2 regions of the Streptomyces sp. NPDC030165 genome follow, and region 1 is predicted to be linked to the other one. Evidence: predicted binding sites of a transcription regulator. Region 1 holds the regulator's gene; the other holds the start of a gene.

The links. Region 1 encodes HrcA, which represses chaperone genes, less so after heat shock. Its sites were predicted from a motif close to TTNGCACTCNGNNNNNCNGAGTGCNAA; they were not measured.
Region 2: a site for HrcA is predicted at 2,825-2,851, ahead of groES (co-chaperone GroES). Genes of this name have one in related genera too.

The regions. Positions count from the first base shown of each region.
Region 1 covers NZ_JBVIBD010000008.1:270,018-280,174, reverse strand. Annotated here, with positions in the region: gene ACZ4Z1_RS17975 (SpoIIE family protein phosphatase) at 5-1,912, shown strand; gene hemW (radical SAM family heme chaperone HemW) at 1,988-3,220, shown strand; gene ACZ4Z1_RS17965 (Uma2 family endonuclease) at 3,327-3,917, shown strand; gene ACZ4Z1_RS17960 (DUF3097 domain-containing protein) at 3,927-4,751, opposite strand; gene ACZ4Z1_RS17955 (MBL fold metallo-hydrolase) at 4,780-5,514, opposite strand; gene hrcA (heat-inducible transcriptional repressor HrcA) at 5,766-6,782, shown strand; gene dnaJ (molecular chaperone DnaJ) at 6,783-7,916, shown strand; gene ACZ4Z1_RS17940 (nitronate monooxygenase) at 8,082-9,233, shown strand; gene ACZ4Z1_RS17935 (16S rRNA (uracil(1498)-N(3))-methyltransferase) at 9,230-9,973, shown strand; gene ACZ4Z1_RS17930 (OsmC family protein) at 10,055-10,157, opposite strand, start outside.
Region 2 covers NZ_JBVIBD010000002.1:458,045-468,201, reverse strand. Annotated here, with positions in the region: gene ACZ4Z1_RS05305 (LCP family protein) at 1-338, opposite strand, end outside; gene ACZ4Z1_RS05300 (sensor histidine kinase) at 394-1,887, opposite strand; gene ACZ4Z1_RS05295 (response regulator transcription factor) at 1,877-2,557, opposite strand; gene groES (co-chaperone GroES) at 2,998-3,306, shown strand; gene groL (chaperonin GroEL) at 3,410-5,032, shown strand; gene ACZ4Z1_RS05280 (hydroxyacid dehydrogenase) at 5,147-6,196, opposite strand; gene ACZ4Z1_RS05275 (carbohydrate ABC transporter permease) at 6,225-7,160, opposite strand; gene ACZ4Z1_RS05270 (carbohydrate ABC transporter permease) at 7,160-8,101, opposite strand; gene ACZ4Z1_RS05265 (ABC transporter substrate-binding protein) at 8,098-9,420, opposite strand; gene ACZ4Z1_RS05260 (LacI family DNA-binding transcriptional regulator) at 9,574-10,157, opposite strand, start outside.

The DNA.
Region 1 (10,157 bases):
GTTCGTGCGGGCCGTTCTGGCCGACTGGTCGGCCCGGTCGCTGCCCGGTGCGGACACCATCGGCGACCGCCTCGTCGACGAGGCGGTCCTGCTGGTCAGCGAGCTGGTCACCAACGTCGTGGTGCACGCGGGGACCACCGTGGAACTCCTCTGCCGCCTGGAAACGGACACGACGGCGGGCAAGGAGACGAAGGCGGACACGGATGCGAAGGCGGCTGCGGAGGCGGCAGACACGGCAGGCACGGCCACGGATACGGACAGCGCGCGCCCCGCAGTCGTCATCGAGGTGTCCGACCACCACCCCGCACGCGCCGTACGGGCACGTCAGTCGGCCTCCCCGAACGAGAGCAGGGGCCACGGCCTGCAACTGGTCGGCGCGGTCGCCGAATCCTGGGGCATCACGTACCGGCGCGACCTGAAGACCGTGTGGTTCCGGCTCCTGGCCGGCTCGCGGCACCGCGGCTACGGGCCGCCGGCCCGGTTCTCCCACCACGACATGGAGCTGCAGCGCGGCCTGCGGGCCGCCGAACTGCTCGCCCCCGCGCCCGCCCGGCGCTCCCCGGCACGGCGGACCGACGCGGACTGGATCAACCACGGTGCCCTGTCCTTCCTCGCGGAGGCGTCCGACCTGCTGTCCGGGCAGCTCGACGAGGAGCAGGTGGCGCTGCTCGCCGCCCAGTTGGTCGTACCGCGCCTCGCCGACTGGTGCGCGGTCTGGCTGCACGGCGACGGCCGGGAGGGGACCGGCGAGACCCCGCGGCTCGCCCGCGTCTGGCACTCCAACGAGAGCCGTATCGACGCCCTGCGCATGGCCCTGGAGAAGGACCCGCCGGTCATGCCGGTGCCCGGCCCGCAGCGGGACGGCGCCGGGGCCGCGGTGCCCTGGCCCTGGCCGCAGGAGCCGAGCGGGTACGGGCCCGGCGGCGCCGCACTGGCCTGCCGGCTGGTGGCCGGCGGCCGCGACCACGGCACGCTGCTGATCGGGCGGGCCGGGCTGATGCGCTTCCCCGACGAGGTGGTGGCCCTCATGGAGGACCTGACCCGCCGGGTCGCCCGCGCCCTGGCCACGGCCCGCGCGTACCACGACCAGGAGCGGATCAGCCGGGTGCTCCAGCGCCGCCTGCTGCCCAGGGGGCGACCCGCAGTCCCGGGGCTGGAGTCCTCCGTGGTGTACGAGCCGCGCGAGGGAGCCTGGGCCGGCGGCGACTTCTGGGACCTGTTCGACGCCGGGAACGGGCGCTGGTGCTTCGCCCTCGGCGACGTGTGCGGCAGCGGCCCGGAAGCCGCGGCGGTCACCGGCCTGGCCCGCCCCGTACTGCGGCTGCTGGCCCGCGACGGGTTCGGCGTCGGCGAGGTGCTGGACCGGCTCAACAAGACCATGGCGCGCGAGGCCGCGGACTCGGTGGCCGCCGTCACGGCGGCGGTCGCGGCGGCGGGCAGCGGACTGGACCCCTCCGTCGAACTGCGCGCCGAGGCCGAGCAGACCCGCTTCCTCTCCCTCCTGTACGGCGAGATCGAGCCGCACGCCGACGGCACGGCGGGCGCCCGCTGCACCCTGGCCAGCGCCGGGCACCCGCTGCCGCTGGTCCTCGACACGGACGGTGCGGTACGGATCGCCGCCGCGCCGCAGATGCTGCTCGGGGTGGTGGAGGACACGTCGTACGAGACCGAGTCCTTCGAGCTGGCCCCCGGCGAGACGCTGCTGTGCGTCACGGACGGGGTGACGGAGCGGCGTTCGGGCCACCGCCAGTTCGACGACGATGACGGCCTGGCCCACCACCTCGCTGCCTGCACCGGCCTGGGCGCCACCGCGGTCGCCGAGCACATCCGGCGCGCGGTGCACGCGTTCGCGGGCACGCCGCCGGACGACGACCTGGCGCTGCTGGTGCTGCAGGCGACGGGGCGGCGGTAGCGGCCGGGGCCGCCCGTACCGGCCGCTCCCGGGGACAGGCTCCGGCCCCCCGCCCGATGCCGGACAATGGAAGACATGCCTTCCGCACTTCCCGACGGTGAGCCCATGCCCGAAGACGGGGCATTGCCCCGGCACGCCCTGACAGGGGCGGGCGCCCGGCCGCTCGGGTTCTACCTGCACGTGCCGTACTGCGCGACGCGCTGCGGCTACTGCGACTTCAACACGTACACGGCCACCGAGCTGCGCGGCTCCGGCGGCGCGCTCGCCTCGCGGGAGAACTACGCGGACACCGTCGCCGAGGAGATCCGGCTCGCCCGCAAGGTGCTCGGCGACGACCCCCGGCCGGTCGAGACGGTCTTCGTCGGCGGCGGCACGCCGACCCTGCTCCCGGCCGCCGGCCTCGGGCGGATGCTCGCCGCGATCCGGGACGAGTTCGGACTGGCGGACGGCGCGGAGATCACCACCGAGGCCAACCCGGAGTCCGTCGACCCGCGCTACCTCGCCGAGCTCCGGGAGGCCGGCTTCAACCGGGTCTCCTTCGGCATGCAGAGCGCCCGGCAGCACGTCCTGAAGATCCTGGACCGTACGCACACACCGGGCCGCCCCGAAGCGTGTGTCGCCGAGGCGCGCGCGGCGGGCTTCGAGCACGTCAACCTCGACCTGATCTACGGCACGCCCGGCGAGTCCGACGACGACTGGCGGGCCACGCTGGACGCGGCGCTCGGCGCGGCGCCCGACCACGTCTCCGCGTACGCGCTGATCGTCGAGGAGGGCACCCAGCTGGCCCGCCGGATCCGGCGGGGCGAGGTGCCGATGACCGACGACGACGTGCACGCGGACCGCTACCTGATCACCGAGGAGGCGATGTCCGCGGCCGGCTTCCAGTGGTACGAGGTCTCCAACTGGGCCACCTCGGACGCGGCCCGTTGCCGCCACAACGAGCTGTACTGGACCGGCGCGGACTGGTGGGGCGCGGGCCCGGGCGCGCACAGCCACGTCGGCGGCGTCCGCTGGTGGAACGTGAAGCACCCCGGTGCGTACGCGCAGGCACTCGGCGAGGGCCGCTCCCCGGGCGCGGGCCGCGAACGCCTCTCCGACGAGGACCGCCGCGTGGAACGCATCCTCCTGGAACTGCGCCTCGCGGCCGGCTGCCCGCTGGACATCCTTGCCCCGGCCGGCGCGAAAGCAGCCGCCCGCGCCCTGTCCGACGGCCTCCTGCAGCCCGGCCCGTACGAGGCGGGCCGCGCCGTCCTGACCCTGCGCGGACGTCTGCTGGCGGACGCGGTGGTGCGGGATCTGGTGGACTGATCACCCGGCGGGGTGAATCATGTGCTTTCCGCGCCGATCGCCCTACGCTGGTCCCCAGCCTGCTGTCGTACTCATGGGCGACGGCGTGAAGCGGAGGACCACGGAGATGACGGCTGTGGATGACCGACCGATTACTCACCCCCTCGTCACGTTCTTCGAGGACCTTGAGGTTCCCGAGGGATACAAGACGGAACTCCTGCGGGGGGAAATTGTGATGATGGCCGGGCCCGACGTGGTCCACAACCGGATCATCCAAAGTGTCCAGGACCAGATCCCGGGGGACAGCTGGGAGCGTCTGCAGACCCAGGACGTCAGCATCCTCGAAGAGGCCAGTGAGCCTCAGCCCGACCTCGTGGTCCTGGAGCTCGACGCCGGGCCGGAGTCCGGGCGGCTCATGCCGACCGAGGTGATCACCATGCTCGTCGAAGTCGTCTCCAAGACGAGCGTCGACCGTGACTACGGGATCAAGCGCAACATCTACGCAGCGGGAAAGATCCCCGCTTACCTGATCATCGACCCCATCATGGCTCACTGCGTCCTGCTCACCGAGCCCGCCGGCACCGGTGAGTATGCCGACTACGCTGTGCAGCGCCTCACCAAGTTCGGCGCTCCGGTGCCGTTGGACCTGCTCGGCGTCGAGCTGGACACCGGTAAGTTCCAGACCCTCCCCGACGCCAAACCCCACTCCCGCCCGTAACGAAGCCGATCAGGCACCCGTAACGAAGTCGATCAGCTCCTCCACCCGCCCCAGCAGCGCCGGCTCCAGGTCCTTGTAGGAGTGGACGTGGGAGAGGATGTGCTGCCACGCGGCCCCGGTGTTCTCCGGCCAGCCCAAAGCCCGGCACACGCCCGTCTTCCAGTCCTGGCCGCGGGGGACGGACGGCCAGGCCGGGATGCCGACCGAGGACGGCTTCACCGCTTCCCAGATGTCGATGTACGGGTGGCCGACGACCAGGACGTCCTGGCCGGTGACCGAGGCCGCGATGCGGGACTCCTTCGAGCCGGGTACGAGGTGGTCGACCAGGACGCCGAGCCGGGCGTCGGGGCCGGGGGAGAAGGAGCGGACGATGGCCGGGAGGTCGTCGACGCCCTCCAGGTACTCGACGACGACGCCTTCGATGCGCAGGTCGTCGCCCCAGACGCGTTCCACCAGCTCGGCGTCGTGACGCCCTTCCACGTAGATGCGCCCGGCGCGGGCGACGCGTGCGAGGGCGCCGGGGACGGCGAGTGAGCCGGACGCGGTGCGGGCCGGTCCGCGTGCGGCGGGGCGGGCGGCGGGCCGTACGAGGGTGACGGCCTTGCCGTCCAGGAGGAAGCCGCGCGGGGTCATCGGGAAGACCCGGTGCTTGCCGAAGCGGTCTTCGAGGGTGACGGTCGGGCCTTCGGCGGTCTTCTCGCAGCGGACGACCGCGCCGCAGAACCCGGTGACGGCTTCCTCGACGACCAGGTCCGGCTCCGCCTCGACCTCGGGTGCCGGCTGCTGCTTCTTCCACGGCGGGGTGAGGTCCGGACCGTACTGTCTGCTGCGCATCCGACAGACGATAGGAAGGGATGGACGGTCAGTGCCGCGACACGCCGAAGCGACGGCTCAGCGCGTCGCGTTGCTCACGGACGAATCGGGCATCCACGACAGCGCCGTGCCCGGGCACGTACACCGCGTCCTCCCCGCCGAGGGCCAGCAGCCGGTCCAGCGCGGCGGGCCACTGCCCGGGGAGCGCGTCCGGGCCGGCCTGTGGCTCGCCGGACTCCTCGACCAGGTCGCCGCAGAAGACGACCGCGGGCGAGCCGTGCGTGCCGGGGACCAGGACGACGAGGTCGTACGCGGTGTGGCCGGGGCCGACGTTGGCGAGCAGCACCTGCCGGTCGCCGAGGCCGACGGTGCGTTCGCCGGAGACGAGGTGGTGCGGGCGGACGAGGAGGTCGGCCGCCTCCGCCGCGGTGTCCGGGTCCACGCCGTACGACACCGCGTCGCGCCGCAGGTCGTCCTGGGCGCGCGGCAGGTACTCGTCGAGACCGGCCGCGCCGAACACCTCGACGCCGGCGAAGGCCGCGGTGCCCAGCACATGATCGAAGTGGGGGTGGGTCAGCGCGACGTGTGTCACGTTCCGTCCCGTGATGCCGCGCAGCTGCCGGCGCAGCTCGGCACCGTCGCGGATCGTCGCGCCGGTGTCGACGATCAGCACGCCGGCCGAGCCGACGACGGCGCCGGCCGTCTCGTCCCAGCCGGGCATCCGGCGGCGCCCGACGCCCGCGGCGAGCTGTTCCCACCCGGCCTCTTCCCAAGTCGTACGCATACCGAGACGCTAGCCGTATCGCGATAGCGTGGCCCGCCGGGCCGGGGATTCCCGGGCGCGCGCCGTGCCCGCGGTACGCCCTTCACGGGAGCGTGGAGCACGCCCCCGGTACCGCCGCCCTTGCCCTGCCCAGGTGGCCCGGCCGTACACTTGGTCAGGGTCTGGCACTCGGACCTGATGAGTGCCAGGGAAGACGACCCGGAAGAACCCGGCCGCGCGCCGGTGACACGGCCGGACTGGAGGTGTGCGCGATGCTCAGTGAACGCAGGCTCGAAGTGCTGCGCGCCATCGTCCAGGACTATGTCGGGACCGAGGAGCCGGTCGGCTCCAAGGCGCTGACCCAGCGGCACCAGCTCGGTGTCTCCCCCGCCACGGTCCGTAACGACATGGCGGCGCTGGAGGACGAGGGGTTCATCGCCCAGCCGCACACGAGCGCCGGACGCATTCCGACGGACAAGGGCTACCGCCTCTTCGTCGACAAGCTGGCCGGCGTCAAGCCGCTGTCCAGCCCCGAGCGGCGCGCCATCCAGAACTTCCTGGACGGCGCCGTCGACCTGGACGACGTCGTGGGCCGTACGGTGCGGCTGCTGGCGCAGCTGACGCGGCAGGTCGCCGTTGTGCAGTACCCGTCGCTGACCCGGTCCACGGTGCGGCACGTGGAGCTGCTGTCGCTGGCGCCGGCCCGGCTGATGCTGGTCCTGATCACGGACACCGGACGTGTCGAGCAGCGCATGGTGGACTGCCCGGCGCCGTTCGGCGAGACCTCCTTGGCGGACCTGCGGGCGCGGCTGAACAGCCGCGTGGTGGGGCGGCGGTTCACGGACGTGCCGCAGCTCGTGCAGGATCTCCCGGACTCCTTCGAGCAGGAGGACCGGGGCACGGTCTCGACAGTCCTGTCGGTGTTGCTGGAGACTCTGGTGGAGGAGACCGAGGAGCGGCTGATGATCGGCGGCACCGCCAATCTCACGCGCTTCGGGCACGATTTCCCACTGACCATCCGGCCGGTGCTGGAGGCCCTGGAGGAGCAGGTGGTGCTCCTCAAACTGCTCGGGGAGGCCAAGGACTCCGGCATGACCGTACGCATCGGGCATGAGAATGCTCATGAGGGCCTGACTTCCACATCGGTCGTCGCGGTCGGCTACGGTTCGGGCGACGAGGCAGTCGCCAAACTCGGCGTGGTCGGACCGACCCGCATGGACTACCCCGGAACGATGGGAGCGGTACGCGCAGTGGCACGTTACGTCGGACAGATCCTCGCGGAGTCGTAAGTGGCCACGGACTATTACGCGGTCCTGGGCGTGCGACGCGATGCCTCGCAGGACGAGATCAAGAAGGCTTTCCGGCGGCTGGCGCGCGAGCTGCACCCGGATGTGAACCCGGATCCGAAGACCCAGGAGCGGTTCAAGGAGATCAACGCCGCTTACGAGGTGCTGTCGGACCCGCAGAAGAAGCAGGTCTACGACCTCGGCGGCGACCCCCTCTCGCAGGCGGGCGGCGGCGGGGCCGGCGGCTTCGGCGCGGGCTTCGGCAACTTCTCCGACATCATGGACGCGTTCTTCGGCACGGCCTCGCAGCGCGGACCGCGGTCCCGCACGCGGCGCGGCCAGGACGCGATGATCCGGCTGGACGTCGAGCTGGACGAGGCGGCCTTCGGCACCACCAAGGACATCCAGGTGGACACCGCCGTCGTCTGTACGACCTGTTCGGGTGAGGGCGCGGCGCCGGGCACCTCGGCGCAGACCTGTGACATGTGCCGCGGCCGCGGTGAGGTCTCGCAGGTCACCCGGTCCTTCCTGGGCCAGGTCATGACGTCGCGGCCGTGCCCGCAGTGCCAGGGCTTCGGTACGGTCGTGCCGACCCCGTGCCCGGAGTGCGCCGGTGACGGCCGTATCCGCTCGCGCCGTACGCTCACCGTCAAGATCCCGGCCGGTGTGGACAACGGCACCCGCATCCAGCTCGCGGGCGAGGGCGAGGTCGGCCCCGGCGGCGGCCCGGCCGGCGACCTGTACGTGGAGATCCACGAACTGTCGCACCCGACGTTCCAGCGGCGCGGTGACGACCTGCACTGCACGGTCACCATTCCGATGACGGCGGCGGCGCTGGGCACCAAGTGCCCGCTGGAGACGCTGGACGGCGTGGAGGAGATCGACATCCGGCCCGGCACGCAGTCCGGCCAGTCGATCCCGCTGCACGGCCGCGGCGTCACCCACCTGCGTGGCAACGGGCGCGGTGACCTCATCGTGCACGTCGAGGTCATCACGCCGTCGAAGCTGGACGCGGAGCAGGAGGAACTGCTGCGACGCCTGGCGAAGCTGCGCGGCGAGGAACGCCCGCAGGGGCAGTTCCAGCCTGGGCAGCAGGGTCTTTTCTCGCGGCTGAAGGATGCGTTCAACGGGCGCTGACCCGTAGAGGTGCTGGATGAACGGCGGCCGGGCTCCCCAGCCCGGCCGCCGTTCGCCGTCTCCGTGCGCGTCTCTGCCCGAAGTGCCCTGATCGCCGGACGTGTTTGATCTTGGTGTGTCCGGGCCCGGTTCGGGCCCCCGCGCGCGGCGTGACACGATGTGGTCATGCCCACAGCGCTGACCGATCTCTGCCGCTATCCGATCGCGCAGGCCCCCATGGCAGGCGGCGTCGCCCGGCCGGAACTGGCCGCCGCCGTCTGCGGAGCCGGCGGGCTCGGATTCCTGGCCGCCGGGTACAAGACCGCGGACGGCATGTACCAGGAGATCAAACAGCTGCGCGGGCTCACCGACCGCCCCTTCGGCGTCAACCTCTTCATGCCGCAGCCGTCGCTCTCCGACAACGCGGCCGTCGAGGTCTACCGGGAGCAGCTCGCGGGCGAGTCGGCCTGGTACGAGACCCCGCTGGACGACATCGACCCGTACGGCGGCGTCGACGACGGGTACGAGGCGAAGCTCGCCATCCTGCGCGAGGACCCGGTGCCGGTCGTCTCGTTCCACTTCGGGTGTCCGTCCCGCGCCGTCCTCGACGGGTTCGCCAAGGTCGGTACGTACACGATCGTCACCGCCACCACGGCGGCCGAGGCGCAGGCCGCGCAGTGGTCCGGCGCCGACGCGGTGTGCGTGCAGGGCATCGAGGCCGGCGGCCACCAGGGCACCCACCGCGACGACCCGCAGGCCGACGGCACGGGTGCCGGGATCGGGCTGCTCGCGCTGATCGCGCAGGTCCGTGAGGCCGTGCAGATACCGATCATCGCGGCAGGCGGTCTGATGCGCGGCTCGCAGATCGCCGCGGTGCTGGCGGCGGGCGCGGCGATGGCGCAGCTCGGTACGGCGTTCCTGGTCACCCCGGAGTCCGGCGCCGACCCGCTGCACAAGCAGGCGATGACCAACCCTCTGTTCACGCGGACCGAGCTGACCAGGGCCTTCTCCGGGCGTCCGGCCCGCGGTCTGGTGAACCGTTTCCTGCGTGAGCACGGCCCGTACGCCCCGGCCGCCTACCCGGCCGTGCACCACCTCACCTCGGGCCTGCGCAAGGCCGCCGCCAGGACCGGCGACGCGCAGGGCATGGCCCTGTGGGCGGGGCAGGGGCACCGTATGGCGCGGCAGCTCCCGGCCGCGCAGCTGGTCGAGGTGCTGATGGCCGAACTGGACGCGGCGTGTGCCGGTTCGGCGCCGGGAGGCACGCACGGGCCCGCTCTGCCGGGCGGTTTTCCGGCCGGGCAGGAGACCCCGGGTGAGCTGGGAGGTGCGCTGTGACGGCGCCGGTGTTTCTGGTCGAGAGCGTCCCGGGCGCCGGGGAGACCGTGCTGGACGGGCCCGAGGGTCGGCACGCGGTGTCCGTACGGCGGCTGCGCGCGGGTGAACCGGTGGTGCTGACGGACGGGTACGGCAGCGGCGCGGTGGGTGTGGTGCGGGCCGCCGAGGGCAAGGACCGGCTCGTCGTCGAGGTGACCGGTAAGCAGACCGAGCCGGAGCCGGCGCCGCGTATCACCGTCGTCCAGGCGCTCCCCAAGGGCGACCGCGGCGAACTGGCCGTGGAGACCATGACGGAGACCGGCGTGGACGCCATCGTGCCGTGGGCCGCGTCCCGGTGCATCACGCAGTGGAAGGGCGAGCGGGCCGCGAAGTCCCTCGCCAAGTGGCGCAACACCGCCCGCGAGGCGGGCAAGCAGGCGCGCCGGCTGCGCTTCCCCGAGGTCACCGACCTGATGTCGACGAAGCAGGTCGCGGCGCTCCTCGCGGAGGCGGACTTCGCCGCCGTACTGCACGAGGACCGCGACGCGGGAAGCGCGCCGCTGGCCTCCGTCGAACTGCCGTCGAGCGGACGCATCGTGCTGGTGGTCGGCCCCGAAGGCGGCGTGTCGCCGGAGGAGTTGGCGGCCTTCGAGGAGGCGGGCGCCAAGGCGTACCGGCTCGGGTGGAGCGTGCTGCGGACGTCGACGGCGGGTACGGCGGCCACGGCGCTGCTGCTGGGGCGTACCGGGCGCTGGAGCTGACGCGGCGTCAGGAGCGGGAGTGGCGGCGGGGCCGCGGCGTGTGTGACGCCGCGGCACCGCCGTTCGCGCGTGGCGGCCGGTTCAGACCAGCTCGGCGTTCAGGGTGATGTTCTTGACGCCGGCCAGCGCCTGGCTCACCGGGCAGTTCTTCTTCGCGTCCTCGGCCGCGGCCTGGAAGTCCTCC
Region 2 (10,157 bases), on a different contig from region 1:
GACGCGCCCGCGTGCAGCTTCGCCAGCACATCGTCCGGCAGGTCGTTCCCGTCCTGGTCCTTACGGCTGTCCAGCCCCATCAGCAGGATGTTCGTCGCCCCGCCGGACGACCTGGGCGCCCCGTCGCCGAGCGCCCGCGACGAGCCGATCCGCGCGGCGAGGTCCCGGTAGAGGTACCAGCCCGCGCCCGCCGTGCACAGCACGAGCACGGCGACGCACAGGGCCAGCCTGCGCAGCACGACACGGCGCCGGGACCCGCGCCCGCGCCGCGCCCGGCGCCGGTGCCCTCGCGGACGGGCTGCGTCCGGGGTGGTGGTGAGCCTGCGACGGTGCTTCATCCGACCAGGCTGGCCGGACGGCACTGAAGAAATCCTGAAGGTCCTGAAGGGAGGCTCAGAAGCGACCGGCCCGGCGGCCGTACGGCTCGGCATGCACGGGCTTTACGGGCAGAACAGCCACGAAGCGGGCGCCGGCCCGGCCGTCCTCCCTGCCCCGTACGGTCAGCTCCCCGCCGTGCGCACGGGCGATCCCCCGGGCGATGGCCAGGCCCAGCCCCGTACCGCCGGTCTCGCGGTCACGCGACGCGTCGAGGCGGGCGAACCGTTCGAATACCTGCTCCCGGTCGCCCTCCGGAATGCCCGGCCCGTCATCCGTCACTTCCAGGACGGCCTGAGCGCCGCCGCCGTCTCCCTGCCCCCGGGTACGCGCGACGACACGCACCTCAGAAGCCGCATACCGCAGACCGTTGTCGACCAGATTGGTCAGCAGACGCTCCAGCTGCGCCGGATCGCCCCGTACGGGCACGGGCTCGCCCGCCTCCACCACCAGCCGGGGCCCGCCGCGTGCGGGCCGGCGCGCGGCCTCCTCCTCCGCCAGCAGCGCCAGGTCGGCCGGCTCCGCGGCCCGCGCGGCGTGCGCGTCGAGACGGGCGAGGAGGAGCAGGTCGGCGGCGATCCGCTGCAACCGCTCGGTGTCGCGAAGGGCGGCACGGACAGAGTCGTGCAGAGACGCGCGGGCGGCGGGGCCGGCAGTGCCCTCGCTGTCGTCCGCGAGCGCCACCTCCAGCCGGGACCGCACCGCCGCGATCGGGTTGCGCAGCTCGTGCGACGCGTCCGCGACGAACTGACGCTGCCGGGTGACGGCCTGTTCCAGCCGGTCCAGGGTGGCGTTGACCGTACGGGCCATCAGCGCGATCTCGTCACCGCCCGCCGGGTCCGGCACCCGCCGGTCCAGCTCGCTCGCGCTGACGGCTGCCAGCTCCGTCCTGATGGCCGTCACCGGGCGCAGCGCCAGCCCGGTCACCGCCCAGGCGATGGCGGCGGCCAGCGCGATCAGCGGCGGGGCGCTGGCGAGCAGGGCCACGCCGATCGCGTGGGTCGCGTCGTCCACGTCCGAGAGCACGGTCACGGCGTACACGTACCGTTCCCCGCTGCCGGCCGGCGGCGTGGCACGGACCACCACCACGTCCGCGCGCGCACCCCCCGCCGCGGCGGCGGGGGAGCCGGTGATGACGCGGTCGGCGGAGTCCTGGCCCGGGGCCGGGCGGAAGTCCCGCAGCTCGGCGGCGAGCGGGTCGGCGGTACGGAGACTGGTCGCGACGACCTCGCCCGCCGCGTCCAGGACCAGCACCAGGTCGACGCCGTCGGCGGGCGACGACAGCACCTCCGGAAGGGCACCGCTGTCCGCCTGCGCGGCGACCTTGCGGGCGGCCACTTCGGTACGGCTGGTGGTGTTGTCCAGCAGGTTGGCGCGCAACAGCACGTAGAGCCAGCCGCCGCCGACGGCCAGCACCAGGCCCATGGCCAGGGCGGCGGCTGCGGCGGTGCGGCCGCGCATGGACGCGGGGCGGGGGCGGAACCGGGCCGGTGGCCGGCGGTCAGCCGTCATCGGGCGCCATCCGATAGCCCGTGCCGTGCACCGTACGGATGGAATGGCGGCCGAAGGGCACGTCCACCTTCTTGCGGAGCGAGGAGACGTACACCTCGACGATGTTGGGGTCCACGTCGGCCGGCGCGTCCCAGACCTCGTCGAGGATGTCCCGCTTGGCGACCGCCTGGCCCTCACCCGCCATGAGGCAGCGCAGCACGGCCAGTTCCCGAGCGGTCAGTTCGATGTCGGTGTCGCCGCGGCGGCAGCGGCGGGCGTCAGTGTCCAGAGTGAGATCGCCGCTCTGCAGCGTTCGTGGCCGCTCGGCGGCGCGGCCGCGCCGGGTGAGCGCCCGCAGCCGGGCAAGCAGCACAACGAACGAGAACGGCTTGGCCAGATAGTCATCGGCGCCCGCGTCCAGCCCTTCGGCGACGTCGTACTCGCCGTCCTTGGCGGTCAGCATCAGCACGGGCGTCCAGTCGTCCTGCCGCCGCAGCCGCCCGCAGATCTCGTACCCGCTGGGCCCCGGCAGCATCACGTCCAGCACGATCGCGTCGTACGACCCGCTCAACGCGAGCTCCAGCCCCCGATGCCCGTCCCGAGCCACGTCAACCCAGTGCCCCTCAGCAGCCACCCCCCGCCGCAAGGAGTCAGCAAGCCCCTCTTCATCCTCCACGACCAATATGCGCATGCCCCCCATTGTCACGGTTCCACCCCATTCCCGAGGCCAGCCGCCGGGGAGTCCCCGAGGAGCAGCCATCGATGACCTCGCCCCCAGGAGAGCGGGCGCCAGGGTGATCGGCAATCTCCCCCCAGTACAAAGCAATGCGATCCGCGCGACAGCGCAAACCCACGTGCGCGGCGCGCAACGCACAGCACAACCCAGGATTGCCAAGCTCCCCACCTGGGCAAGGTGCCCACGGACCGGCACCCCCCGAAAGACGCGCCGCAAGGTGCATTGGCACTCCGCTTGACCGAGTGCTAACCGCGTCATAGTCTCGGCTCTGGCACTCTCCACCGGGGAGTGCCAAACACAGCGACGGGCAGGTCCGGCACCCGCGACGACGGATCCACCTGGTCGCCACCTCAGACAGTTAACCCCGTGAGATCTCCGAAGGGGGAGGTCGGATCGTGACGACCGCCAGCTCCAAGGTTGCCATCAAGCCGCTTGAGGACCGCATCGTGGTCCAGCCGCTCGACGCCGAGCAGACCACGGCTTCGGGCCTGGTCATTCCGGACACTGCCAAGGAGAAGCCCCAGGAGGGCGTCGTCCTGGCCGTGGGCCCGGGCCGCTTCGAGGACGGCAACCGTCTTCCGCTCGACGTGACCGTCGGCGACGTCGTGCTCTACAGCAAGTACGGCGGCACCGAGGTGAAGTACAACGGCGAGGAGTACCTCGTTCTCTCGGCGCGCGACGTGCTCGCGATCGTCGAGAAGTAATTCACCGAAGATTGCCTTGATCTGCGCCCCTGGTTCCCGCGTCTAAACAACCGGTTTCCCGGGGCGCAGTTCGTTGGAGAGAACGACTAAGGACACGTAACTCATGGCGAAGATCCTGAAGTTCGACGAGGACGCCCGTCGCGCCCTTGAGCGCGGCGTCAACAAGCTTGCCGACACCGTGAAGGTGACGATCGGCCCCAAGGGCCGCAACGTCGTCATCGACAAGAAGTTCGGCGCCCCCACCATCACCAACGACGGTGTCACCATCGCCCGTGAGGTCGAGGTCGACGACCCGTACGAGAACCTGGGCGCGCAGCTGGTGAAGGAGGTGGCGACCAAGACCAACGACATCGCTGGTGACGGCACCACCACCGCCACCGTGCTGGCGCAGGCGCTGGTCCGTGAGGGCCTGCGCAACGTCGCCGCGGGTGCTTCCCCGGCCGCCCTGAAGAAGGGCATCGACGCCGCGGTCAAGGCTGTGTCCGAGGACCTCCTCGCGACCGCCCGTCCGATCGACGAGAAGTCCGACATCGCCGCCGTGGCCGGTCTGTCCGCGCAGGACAAGCAGGTCGGCGAGCTGATCGCCGAGGCGATGGACAAGGTCGGCAAGGACGGTGTCATCACCGTCGAGGAGTCCAACACCTTCGGTCTGGAGCTGGACTTCACCGAGGGCATGGCCTTCGACAAGGGCTACCTCTCGCCGTACATGGTGACCGACCAGGAGCGTATGGAGGCCGTCCTCGACGACCCGTACATCCTGATCCACCAGGGCAAGATCTCCTCGATCCAGGACCTGCTCCCGCTGCTGGAGAAGGTCATCCAGCAGGGTGGCAGCAAGCCCCTGCTGATCATCGCCGAGGACGTCGAGGGCGAGGCTCTGTCGACGCTGGTCGTCAACAAGATCCGCGGTACCTTCAACGCCGTCGCCGTCAAGGCGCCCGGCTTCGGTGACCGCCGTAAGGCGATGCTGGGCGACATGGCCGCGCTGACCGGTGCGACCGTCATCGCCGAGGAGGTCGGCCTCAAGCTGGACCAGGCCGGTCTGGACGTGCTGGGCACCGCCCGCCGCGTGACCGTCACCAAGGACGACACGACCATCGTGGACGGCGGCGGCAACTCCGCCGACGTCGAGGGCCGCGTCAACCAGATCAAGGGCGAGATCGAGGCCACGGACTCGGACTGGGACCGCGAGAAGCTCCAGGAGCGTCTGGCGAAGCTGGCCGGCGGCGTCTGCGTGATCCGCGTGGGTGCGGCCACCGAGGTCGAGCTGAAGGAGAAGAAGCACCGTCTGGAGGACGCCATCTCCGCGACCCGCGCCGCGGTCGAGGAGGGCATCGTCTCCGGTGGTGGCTCCGCTCTGGTGCACGCCGCCAAGGTGCTGGAGGGCTCCCTCGGCAAGGAGGGCGACGAGGCCACCGGTGTCGCCGTGGTCCGCCGCGCCGCCGTCGAGCCGCTGCGCTGGATCGCCGAGAACGCGGGCCTGGAGGGCTACGTCATCACCTCGAAGGTGGCGGAGCTGGACAAGAACCAGGGCTTCAACGCCGCGACCGGCGAGTACGGCGACCTGGTGAAGGCCGGCGTCATCGACCCGGTCAAGGTCACCCGTTCGGCGCTGGAGAACGCCGCGTCGATCGCCTCGCTGCTGCTCACGACCGAGACCCTGGTCGTCGAGAAGCCGGCCGAGGAGGAGCCCGAGGCCGGTCACGGCCACGGCCACGCCCACTGAGGCAGCTCACAGCCGTTCGAGGCCCGGTCCCCTTTCGAGGGGGCCGGGCCTCGTCCCGTTGACGAGGCCCGGCTGGTCCGCCGTATTCGCGCCGGGGCTCGCTCCGGCTCCGCTTCAGGCCGAGCGGCCGAGGCCTTCCGGGCGTACGGGGTCGGCGAACGGCAGCCCTTTCGTGTAGCGCTCGATCTCGTCCAGGGCCTGGTCGGCCATGCGGTGGAGTTCGCCGCCGAGGGAGCCGGCGATGTGCGGGGTGAGCAGGACGTTCGGGAGGTCGTAGAGGGGGGAGGAGGGGGGCGGGGTCTCGGGGTCGGTCACGTCCAGTACGGCGTTGAGGCGGCCGGAGACGAGTTCGGGGAGCAGGGCCGTCTCGTCGACGAGGGTGCCGCGGGCCGTGTTGATCAGGGTGGCACCGTCCGGCATCAGGGCCAGCCGGTGGGCGTCGAGCAGGTGGTGGGTGGCGGGCAGTCGGGGCGCGTGGACGGTGACCACGTCGGAGGCGGCGCAGAGGGTGTCGAGGGGCGCGGGGGTGACGCCGAGGCGGGTGGCTTCGGCCTCGTCCACGTAGGGGTCGTGGAGGAGGACCGTCAGGTCGAAGGGGCGCAGGAGGCCGATGACGCGGCGGCCGATGCGGGAGGCGCCGATCACGCCCACGGTGCGGCGGTGGTTGCCGGCGCCTGCCAGTTCCTGGTGCCAGTCGTGGGGGGCGCGCAGCGCGCGGTAGCGGTGCGCGGTGTGCAGGACGCGCTTGTTGGCGAAGAGGATCGCGGCGAGCGTGTATTCGGCGACGGGCTGCGCGTTGGCGGCGGCCGCTGAGGTGACGGTGATGCCGCGCTTCCAACAGGCCCCGGTGACGTGGGGTTTGACGGACCCGCCGGCGTGGACGACGGTGCGCAGGCGCGGGGCCCGGGCGAGGACGGCGGTGGTCAGCGGGGTCGCTCCCCACGACGTCAGGAGGATCTCGGCGTCGGCCAGCGCGGTGGCTACGGCCGGGGGCGGGTCGGTCAAGTCGTGGGCGACCAGGCGGGGATCGGTGCGGGTGAGGGCTGTCAGGCGGGTGCGGTGCTGGTCGGTGAGCAGGCGTTCCGCGAGGCCGGGTTCCATGGCGAGCAGCAGAGTGGGGCGGGAAAGTGCCTGGTCGGGGCGATTGTCAGTGGTGTGGTGCATGGTGGAAGCGTGCTCCTGGTTCGGGGCGTCACTTGACGCTTCCGGCGGCGAGTCCGGCCTTCCAGTGCCGCTGGAGGGTCACGAAGGCGATGATCAGGGGGAGGACGGCGAGGAGGGAGCCGGTGACGACGAGGGGGTAGAAGGACGGTTCGCCGTGGGCGTTGCCGTTCCAGGCGTACAGGCCGAGGCTCACGGGGAAGAGTCGCTGGTCGGAGAGCATCACGAGGGGGAGGAAGAAGTTGTTCCAGATCGCGGTGAACTGGAAGAGGAAGACGGTCACCAGGCCCGGCGCGACCATACGCAGGCCGATGGACCAGAAGACGCGCAGCTCGCCCGCGCCGTCGATACGGGCCGCTTCGAGCGCCTCGTCCGGGATGTAGCCGGCGCTGAAGACCCGGGCCAGGTACACGCCGAACGGGTTCACGAGTACGGGTACCAGCACCGACCAGTAGGTGTTGACCACGCCGGTCCTGCTGGCCAGCAGGTAGAGGGGGAGGGCCAGCGCTGTGGTGGGCACCAGCACGCCGAGCAGGACGACGCCGAACAGCTGCTCCTTGCCGGGGAACGCGTACTTGTCGAAGGCGTACCCGGCGGCCACGGAGACCAGGGCGCACAGCGCGGCGCCGGCGCCCGCGTAGAGCAGGCTGTTGGCGTACCACCGGAAGTAGATGCCGTCGCCCTCCGCGGCGAGGCGGGAGAGATTGCCGGCCAGGTCGAAGCCCTCGAAGGACAGGGCGTCGCCGGCCAGCAGGCCGCCCGCGTCCTTGGTGGCGGCGGTGACCAGCCAGACGAGGGGGAAGAGCGTGTAGAGGACGGCGAGGCCGAGTGCCGCGTTGACGGCGGCGGGGGAGAGCCAGCGGCAGCGCGGGCGGCGGCCGGCGGTGCGTACGGACCGGATGCGGGACGGGCGTACGGGCGCGGGGGCCGCCGGGCCGGCGACGGCGGTACGGGGCGGGGGCGCCATCAGGTCCTGCCCTTCGGGTGGGCGAGCGGGGGACGGGCCGGTCCGGGCAGGCGGCGGCCGGGCCGGGGCGACCGGCCGGAGAGGCGGGTGACGGCGAAGGACAGCAGTGCGGCGGCGAGGGCGAGCAGGACGGACGAGGCGGCTGCCAGGCCGTAGTCGTTGCGGGCGAAGGCGGCGGTGTAGGCGTACATGTTCGGCGTCCAGGAGGAGGTGACGGCGGATGCCGAGCCCTGGCTGAGGATCAGCGGTTCGGTGAAGAGCTGGAGCGAGCCGATGACGGTGAAGAGGGCCACCATGACGAGGGAGGAGCGGATGAGGGGGACCTTGACGCCGGTCGCGACGCGCCAGGCGCCCGCGCCGTCCACGGTCGCGGCCTCGATCACCGAGCGGTCGACGGCCTGGAGGGCGGCGTAGAAGATGACCATGTTGTAGCCGAGCCACTCCCACAGGGCGATGTTGACGACCGAGGGCAGCGCTCCGGAGGGGGACAGGAAGTCGAAGCCGAGGCCGCCGGACTCCATCGCGGTCACGACCGGGCTGAGCTGGGGCGTGTAGAGGTAGACCCAGATCAGGGCGGCGATGATGCCGGGCACGGCGTGCGGCAGGAACAGGGCGAGCTGGAAGAAGCGCCGGGCACGGGCGAGGGCGGAGTCGAGCAGCAGGGCCAGGGTCAGCGCGCCGGCCAGGAGGAGGGGGATGTAGAGGGCGCAGTAGCCGAGGAGGACGAGGAAGCCGTCGCGGAAGGCGTGGTCGCCGAGCGCCGCCGCGTAGTTGCCGAGTCCGCTGAAGACCGTGTGGGTGCCGCCGAAGCCGAGGCCGGACTGTTTCTCGGTGAAGAGGCTGAGCCAGACCGCGTACCCGACCGGGACGACCATGACCACGGCGAACAGGACGAAGAAGGGGGTGAGCAGGACGGTGACGGCACGCGCCTTGGCGTTCACCGGCCCATGACCTTCAGGCCGCGCCTCTTCAGTTCGCGTACCGTCGCGTCGCTGCCGGCGCGTACGGCGGCGGCGAGGGAGCCCGTGCCGCCGCGCGCGCCCGCCGCCTTGCCGAACTCGTCCTTCAGCGTGGTGTTGGTGGTGCTGGTGGCCGGGCCCCAGCCCCACTTCCCGTCGACCGAGGCGGCCGCGGCGTCGAAGAGCGCGTAGACGTCCTGGCCGCCGTAGTAGCGGGTGTCGAACGCCTGCCGGGCTACCGGGCGCAGCGCCGTTGCGGCCGGGTAGGCACTGGACTCGCCGGAGGCGACCCGGGCCTTGACCGCGTCGGCGGAGGTGGACATCCAGGTCGCGAACCGCACCGCGGCTCCGGTGTGCCGGCTGCTCTTGGTGACGGCTGTCGTCGATCCGCCGAGCATGCCGCTGGCGGGCCTGCCGTCCCAGCTCGGCACGGGCGCCGCGGCCCACTTGCCGTTCTGGTCCGGCAGGGTGCCCTTGAGGACGCCCGCGCCCCAGGAGGCGCCGAGGTAGCCGACGGTGCCGCCGCTCTTGAGCGAGTTGGTCCAGCCGGGACTGAAGGAGACGTGGGTGTGGACGAGGCCGTCCTTGAGGAGGCCCTGCCAGTAGGCGGTGACTTTCCTGGTGGCCGGGTCGGTGGTGTTCAGCTTCCAGGAGTCGCCCTGGGTGGTGAACCAGTGGGCGCCGGCCTGCCAGGCCATCGCCTCGAAGGTGGTCGGGTCGTCGGGGAAGAAGGTGGCGACGCGCGCCTTCGTGTCGGCCTTCTTCACCGCGGCCGCCGCGGTGCGGAAGGCGTCCCAGGTCCGCGGTACGTCGATCTTGTGCTGGGTGAAGAAGTCCTTGCGGTAGTAGTAGACCTGCGGCGCGGCGTCGAAGGGGACGGCCCAGCTGCGGCCGCCGAGGGTGGTGAGCTGGACGGCCTGCGGCAGCAGTTTCTTCTTCAGGCCGGGTGTGATGTGCGGGGTGATGTCCTGGAGGGCGCCCTGGCTGACGAACTCGGGGAGCGTCGGGTATTCGACGCTGACCAGGTCGGGCGCGTTGCCCGCCTTGACCGCGTTGGAGATCTTGGCGTACCCGCCCGCGGTGCCCGAGGGGATCTCCTCGAACCGTACCTTCGTGTCGCGGTGGGTGGCGTTGAACGCGTCCACGGCTTGTTTCGTGCCCTTGGTCCAGCCCCAGTACGTGAGGGTCACGGGGCCTTCGCTCCCGGCGGCGCCACTGCCCCCGCCGCAGGCCGTCAGCAGGGTCAGGGCGGTGAGGCCGCCGGCTAGCGCGAGCGTCGTTCTGCTCCAACTGCGGCTCATGGCGCGGCTCCTGAGCATGAGGAGGGGGCGGCTCGAAGGTGATGGCCGCGATCCGCGATCCTTGGGCCGGCCTTGAGCGAAGTCAAGAGCGAAAGATTGATTGATCGAAAAAAGAACAGGATGGGGGAGGTGAAGGGTGGCGTCCGGAGGTGGTCAGGCGAAGTCGCCGTCCGGAGCGGCCCCGGAGGCGGCACCGCTCCCGGTGCCGGTGCCGGTGCCCCCGTCGGCGGCGCCGGAGCCGGCCCCCGTGCCGCCCCCCGCCCCGCACGAAGCGCGTACCCGCAGGGCCGGCAGCAGGGTGAGGTGGCGTCGCGGGGCCGGTTCGCCGACGGGGCCGCGCGGCAGGCCCGGCACCGGCGTCGCCGCCGCGAGTCCGTCCCCGTCCGCCGCCCCGCTCCCGTCGGCCCCTTCGCGCAGCCGGTCCACCAGCAGCCGCGCCGCTTGCCGGCCCACCTCGCGCTTGGGCGGTGCCACGGCCGTCAGCGGGGTGTCCGCCAGTGCCGCCACCTCGTCGTCGTACGCGACCAGCGCCAGGTCGCTGGGTACCCGTACGCCCAGTTCGGCCAGCCGCTGCACCATCTGGATCGCGTCCACGTCGTTGTGCACCAGCGCGGCCGTCGCCTCCCCCGAGGCCACCGCCGCCCGCAGCTCCCGTACGGCGCGCTCGAAGCCCTGCGGGTCCAGCTCGGCCGGTACGGAATCGATCACCGGCCGCGGCCGCGGCACGCCGAGGGCCC